Regions from separate parts of the Kitasatospora sp. NPDC088548 genome, predicted to be linked through region 1. Evidence: riboswitches for the same ligand, from Rfam matches in the RefSeq annotation. Region 1 holds a riboswitch; each other region holds the start of a gene.
What was found. A riboswitch is a leader RNA that binds a small molecule or an ion and turns the genes downstream of it on or off. The one in region 1 is predicted to bind cobalamin.

Region 1 (7,735 bases):
CGATCTGCGACTGGGTCATGTTCCGGAAGAACCGCAGCACCAGGATCTTCTGCTCCCGGGGCGGCAGCTGCGCCAGCAGCGGCTTGAGCGACTCCCGGTACTCGACGCCCTCCAGCGCCTCGTCGGTGGCGCCCAGGGTGTCCGCGACGGCCGGCGACTCGTCGTCGCTGTCCGGCACGTCCAGCGACAGCGTGGAGTACGCGTTGGCGGACTCCAGGCCCTCCAGCACGTCCTCCTCGGAGATCCCCAGGTGCTCGGCCAGCTCGTGCACCGTGGGGGAGCGGCCGTGCCGCTGGGAGAGCTCGCTGGTCGCCGTGGTCAGCGACAGCCGCAGCTCCTGGAGCCGGCGCGGTACCCGGACCGCCCAGCCCTTGTCCCGGAAGTGCCGCTTGATCTCGCCGACGATGGTCGGCGTGGCGTAGGTGGAGAACTCGACCCCGCGCTCGTGGTCGAAGCGGTCCACCGACTTGATCAGCCCGATGGTGGCGACCTGGGTCAGGTCGTCCAGCGGCTCGCCCCGGTTGCGGAACCGCCGGGCCAGGTGCTCCACCAGCGGGATGTGCATCCGCACCAGCTGGTTGCGCAGCTCGACGCGCTCCGGGGAGCCGTCGGGCAGCGCGGACAGACGGACGAACAGCGCCCGGGCCGCCTCGCGGTCCGGCGCCCCGGTGCGGTGCGGGGTCTGGGCGGGCACCGCACCGCGCAGCGCCTCGGCTGCGGGGTCCGCCGGGTCGGCCGCGGCCGGCGGGGGCACGGGGACGGGCGACGGATCAGACGTCGGCTCGGTCGGCTGGCTCATCCGGTGGGCGTCCTTCGGGTGCGCTTCGTCGTTGGCGGCGAGGCCGGGAACGCTCGCCTGGGTCGGTACGGCAGGGCCCGCCGTCGCGAGGCCGGTACGGTCCAGATCACTCACGGCCATTCCCCCGTTCCGTTCCGGGAGCACCGGGACCGTGGGGCGGCCCCGATTCGTCTTATTGGTCGTACCGCGTGGTGGGCGGTACCGGGAGCCGTCCGCCGGGCCCGGGTGGGGGGTACCGGCCGGACGGCCCTTGTTCGGTGCTGCTGCTGCGGCGGCCCTAGTGGGTGGCGGAACCGCCGCGCTTCTTGTGCAGGCTGATCGTCACGGTGTTGTCCTCGCCGACCGAGGAGTCCACCTCGCCGGCCAGCGCGGAGAGCACCGTCCAGGCGAAGGTGTCCCGCTCGGGGGCCCGGCCGTCCGTGGTCGGGGCGGAGACGGTGACCTTGAGCGAGTCGCCGACCAGCCGGAACTCGCAGGACAGGACCGACCCGGGTACCGCCTGCTGGAGCAGGATGGCGCAGGCCTCGTCCACCGCGATCCGTAGGTCCTCGATCTCGTCCAGCGTGAAGTCCAGCCGGGCCGCCAGCCCCGCCGTCGCTGTTCGCAGTACCGAGAGGTAGGCCCCGGCCGCGGGCAGCCGGACCTCCACGAAGTCCTGGACCCCGGGCTCGCCGTCGATCTGGGACACCCTCACCTCCTGGGTGACGCGCTGTGCTTCCGGGCCGGTGGCCGCGGCACTGTCTGTTGCTTGGCTCAACTGCTTCGCCCCAACTGTCCAGAGGGGTGGTGCGGTACGTGTACCGGTCATACCCCGCGAGGGGTGGCCGGACGCCGCGCATCCGCCCGAGACGTTACCGCTTTTGGCCCCGGCGCGGGAGTCACTCATGGTAGGGCGCCGCGACACAGGGTGTCAGTGCCCGGACGGAACCCGTTCGTACGGCCGGGCGGGGCCCGTCTGTTCGGCGGCGTACCGGTGGGCGCGGCCCCGTCGGCACGCTGTGTTCAGCGCGCGCCGACGGCGGTGAGCGCCTCTCCGGTGAGCCGGTAGACGCTCCAGCCGTCCATCGGCACCGCGCCGAGCGACTTGTAGAAGTTGATCGAGGGCTCGTTCCAGTCGAGCACCGACCACTCCATCCGCGAGTAGCCGCGTTCGACGGCGATCCGCGCCAGCTCCAGCAGCAGGGCCTTGCCGTGGCCGCCGCCGCGGGCCTCCGGGCGGACGTACAGGTCCTCCAGGTAGATGCCGTGCGTCCCGCGCCAGGTCGAGAAGTTGAGGAACCAGACCGCGAAGCCGACCGGCTCGCCGGTGGTGTCGTCCTCGGCGATCAGGCCGAACAGCGCCGGGGCGGCGCCGAACAGCGCGTCCCGCAGCTGTGCCTCGGTGGCCACCGCCTCGTGCGGGGCCTTCTCGTACTCCGCGAGTTCGCGGATCATGGCGTGGATGACCGGGACGTCGGTGACTAGGGCGGTGCGGATCATGTGACGAGCCTACTTGGCCCGTTCGGGCCTAGGCCTCGTCCCAGGCCTGGATCGAGGTCTGGTCGACGATCCGGCCGTCCCGCAGGTCGGCGACCGAGGTGGCCAGGACCCGGACCCCGTCGGGGTACTGGCAGGCCTCCATGAAGGCGATGTGGTCGCCCTGGACCACCACCTGTTCCAGGGTGTGGGTCATCTCCCGGCCGTAGATGTCGCGCAGCATCGCGCCGATCTCGCTCCGGCCGTGCATCACCAGCGGATGGCTGGGCTGGGTCTTGTGGTCGACCATGCGCACTTCGGCATCGTCGGCGTAGAGCGCGAGGAGGGTCTCGGCGTCCCCGCGTTCGATGCCCTCGCGCAGGGCGGCGGTGTCGAAGTCGGAAGGTGCCGCCATGGTGCTCATGTTCTCGCTCCTCCGGTCGGATTCCGTCGGGCTCGTACTCCGAGCGTACGCCCGCCCGGCCGGGCCGGACCGGCCCGTGCTCAGGCCGCCGGCGTGGACCGCAGATAGGCCGCGAGGGCGGTGATCGCGGCGGGGTTGCGCGGGCTCTCCACCAGGTCGACGTAGTCCAGCACGAAGATCCGGTCGTTCCTGACCGCGGCGACGCCGGCCAGCGGCGGGAAGGACTTCAGGAACTTCCGCTTCGCCTCGGCGTCGGTGTCACCGTAGTTGTTGATCACGATCACCTCGGGGTCGCGCTGCACGACGCTCTCCCAGCCGACGGTGGTCCAGGAGTCGGCGACGTCGCCCATCACGTTGCGCCCGCCGGCCTTGGCGATGATCTCCTCGGGCGCGGCGTACTTGCCCGAGGTGTACGGCTTGTCCTCACCACTGTCGTAGAGGAAGACGCCCGGCCGGTGCTCGGGCTGCGGCACGGCGGCGACCTGCGCCCGGAAGTCGGCGATCAGCTTGTCGGCCCGGTCGCGGACGTCGAAGATCTCGCCGAGGTTGGCCAGGTCGGTGTAGAGCGCGTCCAGCGGCGACATCACCCCGCGCTCCGGGCCCTTGCCGCTGCGGCAGGACTCGCTGAGCACGTAGGAGTCGATGCCGAGGCCGGCCAGCACCTGCGGGGTGAAGCCGTCGGCTTCGCCGAAGCCGTAGTGCCAGCCGGCGAACACCAGGTCGGCCCGGGCGTCCAGGACGAGCTCCTTGGTGATCGGCTGCTTGGAGAGCCAGGCGGTCTGCTGGTAGCCGTCCTTCCACGGGACCTTGGCGAGGTCGCCCTTCTCGTCGGGCATCACATAGCCGGCCATCCGGTCGGTGAGGCCGAGCGCGAGCATCAGCTCGGTGATGCCCACGTCGTTGGTCACCGTCCGGGCGGGCTTCGCCTTGTAGGTGACCTTGGTGCCGCAGTTGTCGACGGTCACCGGGTAGTGGTCGGAGCCCGCCGCGGCCTCGCCGCTCGGGGCGATCTCGGCCCCGCACGCGGTCAGCGCGAGGGTGAGCAGGGCGGTGGCGGCGACGGCCTTGGTGCGCATGGGAGTTCCTCGGGTCGGGGGGAGGGGGCGGAAAGGGCGGGAGGGGAAGCGGGGTCAGCGGAGCCGGTCGAAGAGCAGCTGGACGGCGCCGGTCTCGGGGTGCCGTACGGGGGTCGCGCGGACGCCGAACACCTCGGCCAGCAGCGCGGGGCGCAGCACCTCGACGGGCGGTCCGGAGGCGACGATCCGGCCGGCCCTGATCACGTACAGCAGGTCGCAGTGGCCGGCCGCCAGGTTGAGGTCGTGCAGCGCGGTGAGCACCGTCGGCCCGGCCGCCCGGACCAGCGCCAGCACCTCCAACTGGTGGGCGATGTCCAGGTGGTTGGTGGGTTCGTCGAGCACCAGCACCCGGGGCTCCTGGACGAGCGCGCGGGCGATCAGCACCCGCTGCTTCTCGCCGCCGGACAGGCTCAGGAAGCCCCGCCCGGCCAGGTGGTCCGCGCCGACCCGGGCCAGCGCCTCGGCGCAGCGCCGGTCGTCCCCGCCGGTCGGGCCGGCGAATCCGCTGCGGTGCGGCAGCCGGCCCATGCCGACCACCTCGGCCACGGTGAAGTCGAACTCGGCGGAGTGTTCCTGCGGCAGTGCGGCGACCCGCCGGGCGGCCTCGCGGGGGGTGAGCGCGTGCAGGTTCTCGCCGCCCAGCCGGACGGCGCCGGCGGCGGGCCGCAGTGCCCGGTAGACGCAGCGCAGCAGGGTCGACTTGCCGCTGCCGTTCGGTCCGACCAGGCCGACCACCTGTCCGGCGGCGGCGTCCAGGGTGATGTCGTGGACCAGCCGGGCGCCGGCGATGTCGACCGAGAGCCCGTCGACGGCGATGTCCAGGGCGGTCTCGCTGGCGGTCTCGATGGCGGTCTCCGGGGTGTCCGTGGTGTCGGTGCTCGGGTCGGCGTTCGCGCCGGTGCCCATCAGCGGCCTCCGAAGGAGTAGCCGCGGCGGCGCATCAGCAACAGGAAGCAGGGCACCCCGAGCACCGCGGTGACCACCCCGACCGGCAGCTCGGCGGGCGCCAGCAGGGTGCGCGAGACGATGTCCACCCAGACCAGCAGCAGCGCCCCGGCGAACGGCGCGACCAGCAGCACCCGGCGGTGGCCGGCGCCGACCAGCATCCGCACCAGGTGCGGCACCATCAGCCCGACGAAGCCGATCGCGCCGCTGACCGCGACGACGGTGCCGGTGACGGCCGCCGTCACCACGAACAGCTGCCGGCGCAGCCGGTCGGGGTCCACACCGAGCGAGGCCGCCGTCTCGTCGCCCATGGCGAGCGCGTCGAGGCGCCCGGCGGAGAGGGCGAGGCAGGCCAGGCCGGCCAGCACGGTGACGGCGGCGATCGGCACCGAGCCCCAGGTCGCCCCGCCCAGGCTGCCGAGCAGCCACATCATGGCGCTGCGGGCCGCCTCGCCGCGCGCGGCGCCGAACACCATCAGCGCCGTCACCGCGGAGAAGCCGTAGGACATCGCGGTGCCGGTGAGCACCAGCCGCAGCGGGGTGAGCCCGTAGGCGGTCCGGGCGGCCGCGTACACCAGCAGCATCGCCAGCAGGGCCGAGCCGAAGGCGGAGACCGAGAGCGCCCAGACCCCGAGGGAGGCGAAGGCGCCGAGGAGCAGGACGGCGTTGGCGCCGACCGCCGCGCCGGAGGAGATGCCGAGGACGAACGGGTCGGCCAGGGCGTTGCGGACCATGGCCTGCACGGCGACCCCGGTGGCCGCGAGCCCGGCGCCGACCACGGCGGCCAGTACGGTGCGCGGCAGCCGGATCTCCCAGACGATCACGTACGCCGCCGCCTCCTCGGCCTCCAGCCGACCGCCCGTCAGCCCGGCGCCCAGCAGCCGCAGGACCCGGGACCAGCCGAGGTCGGAGGAGCCCAGGGCGACCCCGCAGACCAGCGACAGCAGCAGGGCCGCGGCCAGGCCGGCGGCCAGGGGCGCGGCGGGTATTCGACGGACCGGTGCGGTCACTGCGGTGCTCACGAGGGGGGCGCGCCTTCGCCTCGGGCCGTGGGCGGCGCGGGGCGAAGCGCCCGGGCCGTGGCGGGGCCGGGGCGCCATCCCCTCGCATTCCACGGCGAGTTGTCGGGAGGTCGGCGCCCCAGGGCGATCGGGCTCACGGGGCCGGGGCCCCGTCCACCGTTGCGGGTCAGCGCCGGATTCGGACCGGACTTCCCCCATGGGACGCCCTGGCAGCATAACAAGCGCTAAGGCCAGGCAACCCTTACAGGTGCCGCCGGGCATGTCCCGGAAACGCGCGACCGCCCCCGTCCGGTGTGGTGGTCCGGGCGGGGGCGGTCGACGGAGGCCGAGCGGCGGTCAGGCCTGCTTGGTCTCCCAGAAGATCTTGTCGACCTCGGCGATCAGGTCGAGCAGGGCCTGGCCGGTGGCCGGGTCCGTCGACGCCTTGGCGGCCGAGGCGGCCTTCAGGGTGTCGTTGATCAGCTGGTGCAGCTGCGGGTACTTCTCGAAGTGCGGGGCCTTGAAGTAGTCGCTCCACAGCACCGAGATGTGGTGCTTGACGGCCTCGGCGCGCTGCTCCTTGATGATGACGGCGCGAGCGCGGAAGTGCGCGTCCTCGTTGGCCTGGTACTTCTCCTGGGTGGCCTTGACCGACTCGGCCTCGATCCGCGCCTGCGCCGGGTCGTACACGCCGCAGGGCAGGTCGCAGTGGGCGTGCGCGGTGGCACGCGGTGCAAACAGACGAGAGAACATGGGAGTCCTTCCTTAGATCGTCTTCCCGCGCCCGAGATTACCCTTCCGGTCACGGGGTTTCGCGATCGGTCGGTGGGCCTAGGGCAAAAGGCGGACCCGGAACCGGGTGAATCCGGACACCGGCGGGTGACGGTCCGTACGGCAGACTGGGACGCGGCGAGCCGGGAGGAGGAGCCGTGACGCGGATGGCGGAACCGGAGGGCGGCACCCGCGGGGGTGCCGCACCGTTCGGACTGATCGACGTGGCGGGGGACTCGATGGTGCCGACGCTGCGTGAGGGCGACCGGTTGCTGGTCCGGTACGGGGCGCGGATCAGGCCGGGCGCCGTGGTGGTGGTCCGCCACCCGTTGCAGCAGGACCTGCTCGTGGTGAAGCGGGCCGACGGCCGGCGCCCGAAGGGCTGGTGGCTGCTGTCCGACAACCGGCTGGTCGACAGCGACAGCCGCAGCTACGGCGCCGTCCCGGACGAGCTGGTGCTCGGCCGGGTGCTGCTGCGGCTGCGCCCCCGGCCGGCCTGGCTGGCCCCGGGCCGCCGGCTGGAGCGCCTGCTGCTGGGCCCGCTGGTCCGGGTGCCGGGCCTGGCCCGCCGGCTCGGCGTCTGGGTCCGGCCGGAGGATCTCTAGCCCGGAGGGCCGCTAGCCCTGCCCGGCCAGGACGGCGGCCTCCTGGCGCTTGCGGGCCCGGTACGCGGCGACGTTGGCGCGGGTGGCGCAGCGGTCGGAGCAGTACCGCCGGGAGCGGTTGGTGGAGGTGTCCAGGTAGGCGTTGCGGCAGGGCGCGGCCTGGCAGATGCCGAGCCGGTCGGCGCCCAGTTCGGTGAGGTGGACGGCCAGGCCCATGCAGGCGACCGCGCTGAAGTGGGCCGTGGCGGTGGGCGAGTTGTCGGCGAGGTGCAGGTGCCAGCGCGGGCGCCCGGCGTCGTCCAGGTAGTCGTGGCCGGAGACCAGCGGGCTGACGGGGTACTCCATCAGCAGGCTGTTCAGCAGGTCGACACCCCGGATCTCGTCCCCCTCGGCGGCGGCCTCGAAGACCCCGCGCAGCCGGGTCCGGACGGCACGCAGCCGGGGCAGGTCGGCTTCGTCGGCGAGCGCGGCGGCACGTGTGTTCTCGGAGAACAGGCCGCGGACGGCGTCGACCGAGGTCAGCGTGTCGGTGCCGCGCTCGGGCTCCTCGGTGTTCACCAGCCGGACGGCGAGGTCGGCGTACGAGGCGAGCTCCACGGTGGTCCTTCCAGAATCGGTAACGGGCTGACTGGCTCCAGCCTATTACCTGGGCGGGGCAG
Region 2 (7,735 bases), on a different contig from region 1:
CGCCGTTCCGCACGTCGTTCGGCACCCAGACCACCCGTGAACTCCTGCTGCTGCGGCTGGAGACCACCGAGGGCGAGGGCTGGGGCGAATGCGTCACGATGACCGACCCGGTCTACTCCTCGGAGTACACCGAGGCCGCTGCCGACGTGCTCCGCCGTCACCTGCTGCCCGCCCTGTTCGCCCAGCCGCACCTCGACCCCTGGACGGTCGCCCCCGCCCTCGCCGCCTTCAAGGGCCACCGGATGGCCAAGGCCGCCCTGGAGACGGCCGTCCTGGACGCCTGGCTGCGGGCCCGCTCGATCTCCTTCGCCGAATGGCTCGGCGCCACCGCCGACCGCGTCCCGGCCGGGGTCTCGGTGGGCATCATGGACGACATCCCCGCCCTGCTCGACGCCGTCGAGGGCTACCTCGCCGAGGGCTACCTGCGGATCAAGCTGAAGATCGAGCCCGGCTGGGACATCGAGCCCGTCCGCGCCGTGCGCGAACGCTTCGGCGACGGCATACCGCTCCAGGTCGACGCCAACACCGCGTACACCGTGGCCGACGCACAACACCTCGCCCGGCTCGACGAGTTCGGCCTGCTGCTGATCGAGCAGCCGCTCGACGAGGAGGACGTGCGCGGCCACGCCCGGCTCGCCCGGCAGCTGCGCACCCCCATCTGCCTGGACGAGTCGATCGTCTCCGCCCGCTCGGCCGCCGACGCCCTCGCCCTGGGCGCCTGCTCGGTCGTCAACGTCAAGCCCGGCCGGGTCGGCGGCTACCTGGAGGCCCGGCGGATCCACGACGTGAGCGCCGCGCACGGGGTGCCCGTCTGGTGCGGCGGCATGCTGGAGACCGGCCTCGGCCGGGCCGCCAACGTCGCGCTCGCCGCCCTGCCCGGCTTCACCCTCCCCGGCGACACCTCCGCCTCCGGCCGCTACTACCGCACGGACATCACCGAGCCCTTCGTCCTCCGCGACGGCCACCTGGACGTCCCCCGGGGGCCGGGCCTCGGCGTCTCACCGATCCCCGAACTGCTCGCCGAGGTCACCGTGTCGAACGAATGGACCGCCCGATGAACACCGCTCGACCCGCCCTGCGGGCCGTCTTCGAGGAGGCCGGCGTCCGGGGCCACGTCTTCGCCCGCGACATCGACGGCCCCGCCGCCCTCGGACTCGACGAGGACACACCGGTCGTCCTCGCCTCCGTCTTCAAGATCCCGGTCGCCCTGGCCTACGCCCGCGAGGCCGCCGCCGGCCGGCTGGAACGCACCGAGCGGCACCCGGTGCCCCCGCCGCTGCGGGACGGCGGCATCGGCACCTCCGGCTGCGCCGACCCGGTCGAGCTGAGCCTGCGCGACCTCGTCCTGCTGATGCTGACGATGAGCGACAACGCCGCCACCGACGTCGTCCTGCACCGGGTCGGCCTCGACCGGGTCAACGCCCTGCTCGCCGGGCTCGGCCGCGACCGGACCCACCTGATCGGCGGCTGCGCGGACCTCATCGGCTCACTGCTCGCCGACCTCGGCGCCGCCGACGAGGAGGAGGCACAGGCCAGGCTCGCCGCCCTCACCCCCGCGCAGACGATGGCACTGTCGGTCTGCGTGCCCGAGCGCACCACCCGGGGCACCGCCCGCGACACGGCCGAACTCCTGGCCCAGATCTGGCGCGACGAGGCGGGCCCGGCCGAGGCCTGCGCCGAGGTCAGGGCGGTGATGGGCCGTCAGATCTGGCCGCACCGGCTCAGTTCGGGCTTCGAGGACGGCTACCGGATCGCCGGCAAGACGGGCACCCTGCCCGGCTGGCGCAACGAGGCCGGGGTGGTCGAGCACCCCGACGGCGGACGGTACGCGGTGGCGGTGTTCACCCGGGCCGAGACGCCCCGGCAGCGTGACCCCGGCGCGGACCGGGCGATCGGCCGGGCCGCCCGGATCGCGGTCGACGCACTGCGGGCGACGGCACCGTCCACCCCGGAGCCGTCGTCGGTGGTGAACCCGCCTACTGTGACCGCATGATCCCGACCGCGCGGGCCGTCCTCGGCCGCATCCTGACCGACCTGGGATCGACGCTGGTCGAGGTCGTGGCCGGGGACCCCGACCCGGTCCGACCGGTCGGCGGGGTGCTCATCCACGACCCGATGGACGAGCCCGCGCGGCTGCCCGGGGCCGTCGTCCTCGGCGTTGGTGTCGCCGGTGCGCCGGCCGTCGCCGCCCTGGTCGAGCGGGCGGCCGGCCTCGGCGCGGCCGCCGTGATCGTCCGCTCGCCGGTCGCCGTCGACGACACCGTCACCGCCGCCGTCGCCGGGAGCGGCGTGCCCGTCCTCGGCCTCACCCCCGGCGCCTCCTGGGCCCAGGTCGCCGCCCTGCTGCGGGCCCTGCTGGCCGTCGACGAGTTCGCGGGCGAGGACCTGGCGGGCGCCGGGGAGGACGTCGGCGGCCCGCTCTCCGGCGATCTGTTCGCCCTCGCCAACGCGATCGCCGCCCTCCTCGACGGGCCGGTCACCGTCGAGGACCGCGGCGGCAAGGTACTCGCCTTCTCCAGCCGCCAGGACGAGGGCGACCCGGCCCGGATCGCGACCATCCTGGACCGCCAGGTCCCCGCCGAGAAACTCCGCGACCTGGAGGCCCGGGGCGCCTTCCACGCGCTCTACCGCAGCGAGGGCCCGCTCTACGTCGACGGCGTCGCCGACAAACCCCGGGTGGCGATCGCCGTCCGGGCGGGCGGGGAGATCCTCGGCTCCATCTGGGTGGTCGTCCAGGACCGCCTGGGCCCCGACGGCGAGCACGCCCTGACCGAGGCCGCGAAGGTCGCCGCCCTCCACCTGCTGCGCCGCCGGGCCGGCGAGGACGTCGGCCACCGGCTCCGCGCCGACCTGCTGGCCACCGTCCTCGAAGGCGGCGCCGCCGCACCGCAGGCCGCCGCCCGGCTCGGGCTGACGGCCCAGCCCGCCTGCGTCCTGGCCCTGACGGTGCTCGGCGATTCCTCCGCCCCCGACCTGCTCGCCGCCGGCCACCGCTCCGGCGAGGCGCTCGCCCTGCACCTGGCCGCCGTCCACCCGCGCGCCGCCACCGCCTCGCTCGGCGGTGTGACCTACGCCGTCCTGCCGAGCGGCTCCGACGAGGCGGCCGTCCGGGTCGCCGACACCTTCCTCTCCCGGATCGCCCCCCGCGTCCCGGCGGTCATCGGCCTCGGCCGGCTCGCCGCCCACCCCGGCGAGCTGCCCCGCTCACGGGCCGACGCCGACCGCGCCCTGCGGGTGCTCACCGCCGGCGGCACGCCGCACCGCGTCGCCCATCTCTCCGACGTCTACGTCGCGTCGCTCCTCCTCGAACTCGCCGACCGGGTCCACGCCGAGGACGACCTCCCCGACAACCCCGTCGCCCGCCTGCGGGCCTACGACGCCGAACACCACAGCGCGCTCACCGAGACCCTCGCGGCCTGGCTGGACACCTTCGGCGACGTCGTCGCGGCCGCCGCCGCCGTCCACATCCACCCCAACACCTTCCGCTACCGGCTCAAGCGCCTCGCCGAGGTGGCGGACCTCGACCTCGCCGACCCCGGGGCCCGCTTCGAGGCCATGCTCCACCTCCGCCTCACCCCGCCCACCCCCTGACCGGGGCGCGGCTCTGCGTACGGGCCGCGGGTCGCCGCCCGGGGAGCTTCGGGGCGGAGCCGGAGGGAGCGGCACCCTGGACTTGCTAGGACGTCCGACTATATGGTCGTGGCCAAGGCCCGCAGTGCAGGGAAGCCGGTGTGAGTCCGGCACGGTCCCGCCACTGTGACCGGGGAGCGCGTCACCGCAGTACCAGCCACTGGCAGCCGGCCGGGAAGGCCGGGTGGCGCGCGCTGATCCGGGAGTCAGGATGCCGACTGCGGGTGTTCCGTGTTGTCCACGAGGATGGAGCAAACACGCATGGCACCGGTCTGTGTCCTTCCTGGCCCTGGTGATCCTGCGACGGTCGCGGCACGCACGTCACCCTGACGGCTCGCCGCGCCCGGCAGCACCCGCGTCCCGCACACCTGCGTGTCGGGCGGGCGTGCCGCCGTGCCCCGGTTCCCTCGGATCCCACCTGACATCCTGACGAGAGCAGGCTTGTGATGGTCCGTGAACTCACCCATTTCATCGGCGGAAAGCATGTCCCCGGTACGTCCGGGGTGTTCGGCGACGTGTACGACCCCAGCACCGGCACGGTCCAGGCGCGGGTACCGCTCGCCGGCCGGGCCGAGACCGAGGTGGCGATAGCCGACGCCGAACAGGCCCAGACCGAGTGGGCCGGCTGGAACCCGCAGCGTCGCGCCCGGGTGCTGCTGCGCTTCCTGCAACTCGTCGAGGCCGAACGCGAGCCGCTGGCCCGACTGCTCTCCGCCGAGCACGGCAAGACCGTCGCCGACGCCCACGGCGACCTGCAACGCGGCCTGGAGGTGGTCGAGTTCGCCGCCGGCGTGCCGCACCTCCTCAAGGGCGAGTTCACCGACGGCGCCGGCCCCGGCATCGACGTCCACTCGCTCCGCCGGCCGCTCGGTGTGGTCGCCGGCATCACCCCGTTCAACTTCCCCGCGATGATCCCGCTCTGGAAGGCCGCACCCGCCATCGCCTGCGGAAACGCCTTCCTCCTCAAGCCGTCCGAACGCGACCCCTCGGTGCCGCTGCGGCTGGCCGAGCTGTTCCTGGAGGCCGGCCTGCCGCCGGGCGTGCTGAACGTGGTCAACGGCGGCAAGGAGGCGGTCGACACCCTGCTCGACGACCCCCGGGTACAGGCCCTGGGATTCGTCGGGTCCACACCGGTCGCCCAGTACGTGTACGCCACGGCGGCGGCCCGCGGAAAGCGGGCGCAGTGCTTCGGCGGTGCCAAGAACCACCTGATCGTCATGCCCGACGCCGATCTCGACCAGGCCGCCGACGCGCTGATCGGTGCGGGCTACGGCTCCGCCGGCGAGCGGTGCATGGCCATCTCCGTCGCGGTGCCGGTGGGGGAGGAGACCGCCTCCGCCCTGGTCGCCAGGCTCACCGAGCGGATCGCCGCGCTGAAGGTCGGCGCCGCCCACGATCCCGAGGCCGATTTCGGCCCGCTCATCAGCCGGGACGCCCTGGAGCGGGTGCGCGGCCTCCTGGACCTCGGCGTCCAGGAGGGCGCCGAACTGGTGGTCGACGGACGCGAGTTGACCGTGCCCGGGTACGAGGGCGGCTACTTCCTCGGCGCCACGCTCTTCGACCGCGTCACCCCCGGGATGCGGATCTACCAGGAGGAGATCTTCGGCCCGGTCCTGTGCGTGGTCCGCGCCGCGGACTACGAGGAGGCGCTGCGGCTGCCGAGCGAGCACGAGTACGGCAACGGGGTGGCGATCTTCACCCGGGACGGCGACACCGCCCGGGACTTCTCCCGGCGGGTGAACACCGGTATGGTCGGTGTCAATGTGCCGATTCCGGTGCCGGTGGCGTACCACACCTTCGGCGGCTGGAAGCGCTCCGGGTTCGGCGACCTCAACCAGTACGGGCCGGACGCGATCCGCTTCTACACCCGGACCAAGACCGTCACCTCGTGCTGGCCCTCCGGGGTCAAGGAGGGCGCGAGTTTCACCATCCCCACGATGGGCTGAGGGCCGCTGTGCACAGGGAACTGACCGAGGATCAGCTCGCCATCGTCTCGACCACCAGGGACTTCGCGCAGGAGTGCCTTGCCCCGTACGCGGTGGAGTGGGACCAGAACAAGCACTTTCCCGTGGACGTCCTCGCCAGGGCGGCCGCTCTCGGGCTCGGCGGCGTCCACGTCCGCGAGGAGTGCGGCGGCTCCGGCCTGACCCGGCTGGACGCCGTCCTGGCCTTCGAAGCCCTCGCCACCGGCTGCCCCTCCATCGCCGGCTACACCTCCATCCACAACATGGTCGCCGGGATGATCGACCGCCACGGCACACCCGGGCAGCGGGCCCGCTGGCTGCCGGGCCTCTGCTCGATGCGCGACCTGGCGAGCTACTGCCTCACCGAGCCGGGCGCCGGCTCGGACGCCGCCGCACTCACCACCCGCGCCCGCCGCGACGGCGACCACTACGTCCTGGACGGCGTCAAGCAGTTCATCTCCGGCGCCGGGTCCTCGCAGGTGTACGTGGTGATGGCCCGCACCGGTGGCGAGGGGCCGCACGGCATCTCCGCGTTCGTCGTCGAACGCGGGGATCCGGGACTCTCGTTCGGGCCCAACGAGCGCAAGATGGGCTGGAACGCCCAGCCCACCCGCCAGGTGGTCCTGGACGGCGTCCGGCTGCCCGCGGACCGCCTGCTCGGGGTGGAGGGCGGAGGTTTCCGGATCGCCATGAACGGCCTCGACGGCGGCCGGCTCGGCATCGCCGCCTGCTCCCTCGGCGGGGCCCAGGACGCACTGGAACGGGCCACCAAGTACCTCGCCGAACGGGAGGCGTTTGGCGCCAGGCTCCTGCACGCCCAGGCCCTGCAGTTCCAGCTCGCCGACATGGCGACCGAGCTGGAGGCCGCCAGGTCGCTGCTCTGGCGCGCCGCCACCGCGCTGGACGACGGCGACCCGCAGGCCCCCCACCTGTGCGCGATGGCCAAGCGCTTCGCCACCGACACCGGTTACGAGGTCGCCAACCGCGCCCTCCAACTGCACGGCGGCTACGGCTACCTCGCCGAGTACGGCGTCGAGAAGATCGTCCGCGACCTGCGGGTGCACCAGATCCTCGAAGGGACCAACGAGATCATGCGCGTCATCGTCGCCCGCGGCCTGACCGGGGCCGCCTGATGAACACCGGGACGGAACAGGAGGACGTCCTCCTCGAACGCGAGGGCCGGATCGGCCGGATCGTCCTCAACCGGCCGAAGGCCCTCAACGCGCTGACCCACCCGATGGTCCGCCGGATCGACGAGGCCCTCGCCCGCTGGGAGCAGGACGAGACCGTGGCGGCCGTGGTCATCACCGGCGCGGGGGAGCGCGGCCTCTGCGCGGGCGGGGACATCCGCGCCATCTACGAGGACGCCCGGGCCGGCGGCACCGCCTCCCTCGGCTTCTGGCGCGACGAGTACCGCCTCAACGCCAGGATCGCCCGCTACCCCAAGCCGTACATCGCCGTGATGGACGGCATCGTGATGGGCGGCGGAGTCGGAATCTCCGCCCACGGCCGTGTCCGCGTCGTCACCGAACGCACCAGGATCGCCATGCCCGAGACCGGCATCGGCTTCGTCCCCGACGTCGGCGGCACCTACCTGCTCGCCCTCGCCCCGGGCGAACTCGGCACCCACCTCGCACTCACCGCCGCGACCGCCGGACCGGGCGACGCGCTGCTGTGCGGACTGGCCGACCTCCTCGTCCCCGCCGCGAAGCTGCCGTCGTTCCTCGCCGCGCTCACCGAGGAGGAGGTCACCGCCGCGGTGCACCGCCACGCCGCTCCCGTCCCCGCCGGCCCGCTCGCCGCACAGCTCGACTGGATCGACCACTGCTACGCCGCCGACACGGTCGAGGAGATCCTCGACCGCCTGCGCGCCAGCGGGGAGGGCGCGGCGAAGGAGGCCGCCGAGCAGATCGCCGCCAAGTCGCCCACCGCCCTCAAGGTGACCCTGCGCTCGCTGCGCCGGGCCCGCCGGCTCGGCCCGCTGGAGCAGGTCCTGGACCAGGAGTACCGGGTCTCCAGCGCGGCCCTGCGCTCGCCCGACCTGGTCGAGGGCGTCCGGGCCCAGGTGATCGACAAGGACCGCTCCCCACGCTGGTCGCCACCGGCCCTGGAGGCCGTGACCGAGGACGACGTGGACCGCT
Region 3 (7,735 bases), on a different contig from region 1:
AGAGCTTGCCGCCCTCCAGCTTGAGGACCATGCCGTTCTTGAGATCGTTCGTGGAAGCCACGGGCGCACTAACTCCTGGATATAGCTGTCAAGGAACCAAGGGTTGCGTCCTGCCGCCCGCAGCAGCCGCCGGGCGGCCGCGGGTCACAGGGCGAGGAGCTCCTTGGTGGTGATGGTGAGCAGCTCGGGCCCGCCCTCTTCGAGGGGGCGCACCACGAGCGTGTCCTCGATCCGGACACCGCCCTTACCCGGGAGGTGGACTCCCGGGCCGACGGTGACCGGCACGCGGCTGTCCAGTTTACCCATGTCCGACGGGCCCAGGCGCGGCGCCTCCCGGATCTCCAGCCCGATGCCGTGCCCGACCGGGTGCGGGGAGGGCTCGGTGTGCCCGGCCGCCTGGAGGATCGCCCGGGCCGCCTGGTCGGGTACGCACTGCTCGACGCCCGGCCCGAGCGCCTCCCGTCCGGCCCGTTGGGCCCGGAACACCAGCCGGTGCAGCTCGACCTGCCAGGGCGCGGGGGCGGCGCCGATCACGAAGGTCCGGGCGGTGGAGACGCCGTAGCCCCGGTACTGGGCGCCGAGCACGACGGTGAGGAAATCGCCCTCCTCCACCCGGCGGTCGGTGGGCTGGTGGGCCTGCTGGCCGGAGTGGCTGCCGGTGCCGACCGAGACCGGGAAGGCCGCCCGGTCCGCACCGTGGTCGATCATCCGGCGCTCCAGCTCCATCGCCAGGTGCCGTTCGGTGCGGCCGACCAGGATCGACTCCAGCAGTTCGCCGAGCGCCTGGTCGGCGATCTCGGCGGCGATCCGCAGGTCGGCGATCTCGTGCTCGTCCTTGACCACCCGCAGCCGCTCGACCACCGGTCCGAGGCCCGCCAGTCTGACCCCCTCGGCGAGGCCCGCCACCGACCGGTGCCGGGTGACCGTCAGGTCGTGCTCCTCCACCGCCAGGTCGTCCACGCCGAGCCGCCCGGCGGCCGCGGCGGCGGCCAGCGCGGTGTCCTCCCCCGCCGCGACCGGGACCTGGGTGAGGTCCTCGCCGAGCAGGTGCTCCCCGGTGTCGTCCGGCGGCAGGTCGTCCGGCAGCGCCAGCAGCGCCCGCTCCCGGGTGAGCAGCAGCGTCGCCCCGCAGGGCGCGCACCCGGTCAGATAGCGCACGTTCGCCGGCCTGGTGATCAGCGCCGCGTCGGCCCCGGTCGCACCGCAGTGCTCCCTCAGCCGCTCCCGCCGACCCGCGTACGCATCAGCCATGCGTCGAGCCTACGGAGCGCCGCCCCGATCCGCCCGTCGGGCGGGCCCGACCGGGCCGGGGCCGGGGCCGGGCCGCGCCCGGCTCAGGCCTTGGCCTCCGTGGCCTCCGTGGTCTCGGCGGCCTCCCCGGCCGGCGTCGGCCGGGCACCCGCGTGCTGGGTCTGCGGGGACCAGCGCCGCTCCACCCCGGCCAGCCGCCAGTAGGCGATCGCCGCGACCCAGACCACCACGAACAGGCCGACGATCACATAGCCGACGTTGTCCAGCGAGAGGTCGGCGATCCACCCGCTGACCGGGTCGGTGAGGTCCAGCTTCTCGTGCAGCACCCCGACCAGCTCGATGGTGCCGATGATGAACGCCACCGCGATCGACAGCCCAGTGATGGTCAGGTTGTAGTACACCTTGCGCACCGGATTGGCGAACGCCCACTGGTACGCGAAATTCATGAACGTCCCGTCCAGCGTGTCGAACAGGCTCATCCCCGCCGCGAACAGCAGCGGCAGGCAGATGATCGCGTACCAGGGCAGACCGGCCGCCGCGCCGGAGCCGGCCATCACCATCAGGGTCACCTCGGTCGCGGTGTCGAAGCCGAGGCCGAGCACCATGCCCACCGGGAACATCTGGCCGGGCCGGGTGATCGAGCGGGTCGCCCGGTTCAGCACCCGGGCGAGGAAGCCGCGCGCGTTGAGGTGCTCCTCCAGCTCAGCCTCGTCGTACCGGCCGGCCCGCATCGACCGGAACACCTTCAGGATGCCGAGCAGGGCGGCCAGGTTGAGCGCGCCGATCAGGTAGAGGAAGGCACCGGAGGCGGTGGTGCCGACCACGCCCAGCCACTTGTGGGTGGTGGAGTCGTCGTCCATCAGCGTGTTGGCCAGCTGCGCCCCGCCCGCCACCAGGGCGGCCATCAGCACCACCATCGAGGAGTGCCCGAGCGCGAACCAGAAGCCCACGGAGACCGGCCGCTTGCCGTCCGCCATCAGCTTGCGGGTGGTGTTGTCGATCACCGCGATGTGGTCGGCGTCGAAGGCGTGCCGCATGCCGAGGGTGTAGGCGGTGATCCCCAGGCCCACACCGAAGACCTGGGTGCCGACCGTGTACTCGTGCGGTGCCACCAGGAATATGAGCGTCCCGAACGCCGCCACGTGCATGGCCAGGATCACCCCCATCAGCCCGGCCGTGCGGATGGTGTCCTGGCGTTTCCAACGGAAAGTGGGCAACACCGGCGGTGTCGCCGGGGTGGCGGTTTCGGGCAGGGTCATCTTCGGATCACGCTCCAGCACCTCGTGGAATGGCTTCGTGAGATGCCGTGGCCGGTCTCCTGGCTTACGGGGCTTCCGTACCCGCCTTCCCAGGCGCGCGAGGCGCCCAGTGGCGTCGTGGGTACGGACGACTCCCCCCGATCACAGTGGCGAGGGCCGCTCCGGACTGGGATCCCTGAGGATCCGTCACCGGTATTCCCGAGCACCACGGCGGGGAACACCGTAGGGCCCGTGGGACACCCTTGCAAGGCTGCGCACCTGCGCAGGTGTTCAGAATCACAGGACGCGGACTGCAAGAATGGGGCCATGCATCTCGTACCGGCCGACCGCGCGGGCCACCGCACCATCGACGGACACCGGGTCTGCGAGGCCATCGCCGCGATCGGCGACACCGCGCACGTCCGGTCCTGGGCCGAGCGGTTCTCGCTGCTCGCCGACCCCGGGCGGCTCGCCCTGCTGCTCGCCCTGCACCGGGCAGGCCCGCTCGCCGTCACCGACCTCGCGGTCGCCACCGGCATGCGTGACCCGGCCGTCTCCCAGGCCCTGCGCCTGCTGCGCACGGCCGGCGTGGTCAGCGGCGACAAGGACGGCCGCGTGGTGCGCTACCGGCTCGTGGACGACGGCATGCGCCCCCTGCTGGACTCGTGTGCCGCCGCCGAGCACCACGAGCCCTCCGCGGCCGCCGGCTGACCGTCCCTCGGGGACAGCCGGACAACCGCCCCCGGCCAGGGGCGGTTCAGTACGATCTTCGTGTGCCGTTCCGCCCGCAGGCCCGCGCCTGGCCCGATGACGACCGCTGGGACACCCGGCCCGTCAGGGCCCGCGTGCTGGCGGTCGCCCGCACCCTCACCTCCGCCACCCGGGTACTGGACGTGCTCACCCTGCTGCGCGGCCAGGACGGCATCCACCTCTACCTCACCGTCAACCCCGGCTCCGCGTTCGCCACCGGGCTCGACGGCTTCCTCGCCGGCCTCACCGGCATCACCGTGCTGGACTGGCGCGAGGCCACCCGGCGGCGGTTCGACCTCGCGGTCGCCTGCGCGGTGCACCGCTCGATGGCCCGGCTGAAAGCCCCGCTGATCGTGCTGCCGCACGGTGCCGGCTACAACCGCCTGGTCACCCAGTCCACCGGCGACACCGTCTCCGCCGCCGGCCTCTCCCGCCGCGAACTCACCCACTGGGGGCGGGTGTTCCCCGCGGTGATCGGCCTCTCCCACGAGGAGCAGCTCGACCGGCTGCGGATCTCCTGCCCCGAGGCCCTGCCCCGCGCACGCGTGGTCGGCGACCCGTGCTTCGACCGGATGCTGCGCAGCCTGGACGGCCGGGACGGGTACCGCGCCGCGCTGGGCGCCGTGGACGGCCGCCGCCTCGTCGTCGTCAACTCGACCTGGAGCGAGCACTCCCTGTTCGGACGCCACCCCGACCTGCCGCTGCGTCTGGTCGGCCGGCTCCCCGCCGACGAGTACACCGTCGCCGTCGTCCTGCACCCCAACATCTGGGCCCGGCACGACCCCGCGGCGCTGCTCGCCACCGCCGAACGGTCCGGACTGCGGCTCGTCCCGCCCGACCAGGGCTGGCAGGCCGCCCTCGTCGCGGCCGACTGCCTGATCGGCGACCACGGCTCGGTCTCCTTCTACGGCGCCGCCCTGGAACGCCACACCCTGCTCGTCGCCACCGGCGCCGACGAACTCGACCCCCGCTCCCCCACCTACGCCTTCGGCCAGGCCGCGCCGCCGCTCGACCCCGACGGCGACCTGCTCACCCAGCTGGAACAGGCCCTGGCGAAGCCGGACCGGGCCGCGCTGCGCCCGATCACCGACCGCTCGCTCGGCCGGCAGGGCCAGTCCGCCCGGCTGCTGCGCCCGCTGCTCTACTCCTATCTGCGGCAGGTGGACGAACCGGACGACGAACCTCGCCAGCCGCCGTACCCGCGACCGGTCCCGCTGCCCACGGCCCTGCCCGGCCCGACGGCGTACGACGTCGAAGGGGAGCGCCGGGGCACCGAGGTCCGCCTGCGGCGCTACCCGGTCGGCCCGGACCACCGCGAGGCCCGGGGCAGCTACGCGGTCAGCGCCGAGGAGCCGACGCTCGCGCTGCGTCACAGCGCCGAGGTGATGGCCCGTACCGAAGTCCGCGCCGAACTGCCCGCCGAGCGCTGGCTCGCCGACACCGCGGCCCAACTGCCCGGCCTCGGCGTGGCCGTGGCCGCTCTCGGCAAGGCCCGCCATCTGCTGCGGCTCCGCGGCGGCCTGCTGCTGGAGGCCCACGCCGAACGCCCCTGGGGTGCGGCCACACCGCACCTCGACCCCCTCCTGCTCGGCGCCGCCGTCGCCCTCTGGCTCGCCGACGGCGGCGACCCGGCCGACCTGCCGGAACACGGCCTCACCGTCCGCACCGGCGACCGCCGCACCCGGGTCGCGTTCACCCGCCGCCCGGGTCAGAACAGCTAGGGCTTCCCGGCCCTGGACAGGTGCCGGTCCAGGACGGCGCGGAGCCGGTCGACGTCGGTGCCCTCGGCGATGCCCCGCTTGGGCAGCAGCGTGAGGCAGGAAGCGTTCCGGTCACCGCTCAGCAGGACGAAGAGCCGGGGCGTCTCGACGAAGCGCGGCGCGGCCTGCCAGGTGAGGGTGCTCGACGACTGCTCGGTGCTGACGGTGACGCCGGAGTCGTCGACGACGGCCCGGTACTCCCCCTTGCCCTCCGTCAGGCGGTGGAACTGCCGCGCCTGGAGCCACGGCAGGGCGAGCAGAAGCAGGGTGACGAGGAGCATCACGACGAGTGAGGAGCTGATGCCCTCGCCCGACGTCACGGACAGGACGGAGCCGACCACCGCGCACACCGCCGCCACGGTCAGCAGCCAACGGGTCCGCCGGCCCGTGGCGGAGATCTTCGCCCGGGCGGTCAGCGCCTCCCGGAAATCCTCCGCGGTCGGTCGGTACGACAGCTCCAGCCGCGTCCCGGTCCGCTGGTCCTCACCCATGTGTACGTCCTTCTCCTTGATCGGCACCGGATGCTAGCGCGCCCTCCCTTCGACCCGCCGACCATTTATCCCTGGTCCGGTTGTCCGTGGTCCGGGCCGAGCGTGGCCCGCAGCAGCTTCCGGTCGGGCTTGCCCGCCTCGGTCAGCGGCAGCCGGTCGAGGACGTGCACGGCGGCGGGCGCGTACATCGAGCCCAGCCGTTCGGTGACGAACCCCCGGACCAGCTCCCGGTCCAGCCGGTGGCCGGCCGCCGGGACGACGGCCGCCTGGAGCTCCTCGCCCCCGTCCGCCCGCCGTGTCCCGAACGCCGCGCACTGGGCGACGGCGGGGTGGGCGAGCAGCACCTGCTCCACCTCCGCCGGGTAGACGTGGCCTCCCACCACGATGACCATCTCCTTCAGCCGGTCGACGAGGTGGAGGAAGCCGTCGCCGTCGAGGTGCCCCACGTCCCCGGTGCTGATCCAGCCGTCCCGCAGCACCTGCGCGGTGAGGTCGGGCCTGCGCCAGTAGCCGCTCATGAGCATGGGCGTCCGGACGTGGATCTCCCCGTTGCGGCCGGTGGGCAGCACCGCGCCCCGCGGGTCGCGGATCTCGATCTCGACGCCCTCCTGCGCCCGGCCGACCGTGATCCGGCCGTCCGGCCCGGTCACCCCGTGCTCGTGCGGCAGGACCTCGGTGATGTTGCCGGCCTCGGTCTGGCCGTACCAGCCGTACAGGACTGGGCCGAGGAGCTCCGCCGCCCGGTGCAGCCGCTCGGCGGAGGCGGGGGTGCCGCCGTAGAAGACCCGGCGCAGGGCGGACAGGTCCGCGGTGGCCAGGGCCGGGTGGTCCAGGAGTTCGTACAGCAGCGGCGGCAGGAGCCAGAGGTCGGTGATCCGCTCCCGTTCGAGGGCGGTGATGACGTCGAGCGGGTCGAAGCCGGACCGCAGCACGACGGTGCCCCCGGCGAGCAGCGTGGCGTCGGCGACGATTCCGGCCATATGGGCGAGGGCGGTGCAGGCGAGGAAGCGGGGCGGCGGGGAGGGCGCGAGGCGGGCGGCGTGCGAGACCAGCAGCCGGCCGTACGGGCCGTGTGCCATCCGGATGCCCTTGGGGATGCCGGTGGTGCCGCCGGTGAAGCGGATGCACCAGTCGTCCTCGGCCTGCGCGGCGCCCTTCGGCCCGGCGGTGGTCCCGGTGGCCGTCCCGGTCCGGCCCGGGCGGAGCGCCGAACCCGCCACCGCCGCCGGGTGCCAGTCGGTGGGGGCGGAGTCCAGCGTGAGCACGGCCGGTACCCGGACCAGCGCGAGCAGCGCCTCGCCCGCCGTCCGCAGGTCCGGGTCGACGAGCAGCGCGGCGGTACCGACGCTGTCCACGATGGCCGCCTGTGTCCCGGGGGCCGAGCCGAGGCCGAGCGAGACGACCCGGGCGCCGAGGAGATTGGCCGCATACCGCGCGACCAGCGCCTCGGGGCGGTCGCCGACGAGCAGCGAGACGGTGCTGCCGCGGCGCACGCCGTGCTCCGCCAGGGCGGCGGCACTGAGCAGGACGGCTTCGTGGAGCTCCCCGGCCGGGACCGCGCGCCCCTCGGCGGTGATCAGCGCGGTGTGCTCGGGGGAGCGACGGAGGGCGTCGAGGATGCGTTCGACGTAACTCTCGTACGGCGGTGCCGGGTTCTCGGACACGGCGGGGGCCTCCTTCGGCAGGGCGTCCGGCGCGGGCGGGGTGCGGGTCGGTCCGTGGTGCGGGTCGGTCCGTAGTGCGGGTCGGTCCGTGGTGGAGTCGGGACACCGGCCGGTCGCGGCGGCCCCTCCTGGAGGCTATGGGTGCCCGGCTCGCCGGATCCAAGACCTGATGCGGCATAAGATGATGTCCTGCGGGTTATGAGGAACGGCCCGACCCGGGGGGGGCGGCGGATGGACCTGCTGGCGCTGCGCTGTTTCCAGGTCGTAGCGCGCCACGAGCACGTCAGCCGGGCGGCCGAGGAACTGCGCGTCGCCCAGCCCTCGGTGAGCCGGATGATCGCCCGGCTGGAGACCGAGCTGGGTGTTCCGCTCTTCGACCGCAGGGGCCGCCGGATCCACCTCAACCGCCACGGCGCGGCCTTCCTCCGGCGGGTCGACCGGGCACTGCGCGAACTCGACGACGGCCGAAGGGAGTTGGCGGATGCCGCAGATGGCGCCGGCGGCACCGTGACGGTGGCCACCGAGACCCTGCTGACCCTCGCCGGGGTGCTCGCCCGCTTCCGGACGGCTCACCCGGACGT

Region 2: linked by a shared signal. The riboswitch ahead of ACIP82_RS20715 (CoA-acylating methylmalonate-semialdehyde dehydrogenase) and the one ahead of ACIP82_RS21565 (FecCD family ABC transporter permease) in region 1 are both predicted to bind cobalamin.
Region 3: linked by a shared signal. The riboswitch ahead of ACIP82_RS30915 (HoxN/HupN/NixA family nickel/cobalt transporter) and the one ahead of ACIP82_RS21565 (FecCD family ABC transporter permease) in region 1 are both predicted to bind cobalamin.

What each region holds. Positions count from the first base shown of each region.
Region 1 is NZ_JBIVMI010000016.1:157,011-164,745, forward strand. Features, by position in the region: gene ACIP82_RS21535 (RNA polymerase sigma factor SigF) at 1-913, opposite strand, end outside; gene ACIP82_RS21540 (anti-sigma regulatory factor) at 1,077-1,487, opposite strand; gene ACIP82_RS21545 (GNAT family N-acetyltransferase) at 1,802-2,278, opposite strand; gene ACIP82_RS21550 (nuclear transport factor 2 family protein) at 2,307-2,678, opposite strand; gene ACIP82_RS21555 (ABC transporter substrate-binding protein) at 2,759-3,754, opposite strand; gene ACIP82_RS21560 (ABC transporter ATP-binding protein) at 3,809-4,660, opposite strand; gene ACIP82_RS21565 (FecCD family ABC transporter permease) at 4,660-5,721, opposite strand; cobalamin riboswitch at 5,826-5,945, opposite strand; gene sodN (superoxide dismutase, Ni) at 6,058-6,453, opposite strand; gene sodX (nickel-type superoxide dismutase maturation protease) at 6,639-7,076, shown strand; gene ACIP82_RS21580 (CGNR zinc finger domain-containing protein) at 7,089-7,673, opposite strand.
Region 2 is NZ_JBIVMI010000015.1:169,995-177,729, forward strand. Features, by position in the region: gene menC (o-succinylbenzoate synthase) at 1-1,058, shown strand, start outside; gene ACIP82_RS20705 (serine hydrolase) at 1,055-1,993, shown strand; gene ACIP82_RS20710 (PucR family transcriptional regulator) at 1,990-3,591, shown strand; cobalamin riboswitch at 3,721-3,846, shown strand; gene ACIP82_RS20715 (CoA-acylating methylmalonate-semialdehyde dehydrogenase) at 4,077-5,576, shown strand; gene ACIP82_RS20720 (acyl-CoA dehydrogenase family protein) at 5,585-6,727, shown strand; gene ACIP82_RS20725 (enoyl-CoA hydratase/isomerase family protein) at 6,727-7,735, shown strand, end outside.
Region 3 is NZ_JBIVMI010000030.1:87,728-95,462, forward strand. Features, by position in the region: gene efp (elongation factor P) at 1-61, opposite strand, end outside; gene ACIP82_RS30910 (aminopeptidase P family protein) at 145-1,251, opposite strand; gene ACIP82_RS30915 (HoxN/HupN/NixA family nickel/cobalt transporter) at 1,335-2,510, opposite strand; cobalamin riboswitch at 2,542-2,735, opposite strand; gene ACIP82_RS30920 (metalloregulator ArsR/SmtB family transcription factor) at 2,817-3,200, shown strand; gene ACIP82_RS30925 (hypothetical protein) at 3,263-4,960, shown strand; gene ACIP82_RS30930 (YcxB family protein) at 4,957-5,490, opposite strand; gene ACIP82_RS30935 (AMP-binding protein) at 5,556-7,154, opposite strand; gene ACIP82_RS30940 (LysR family transcriptional regulator) at 7,386-7,735, shown strand, end outside.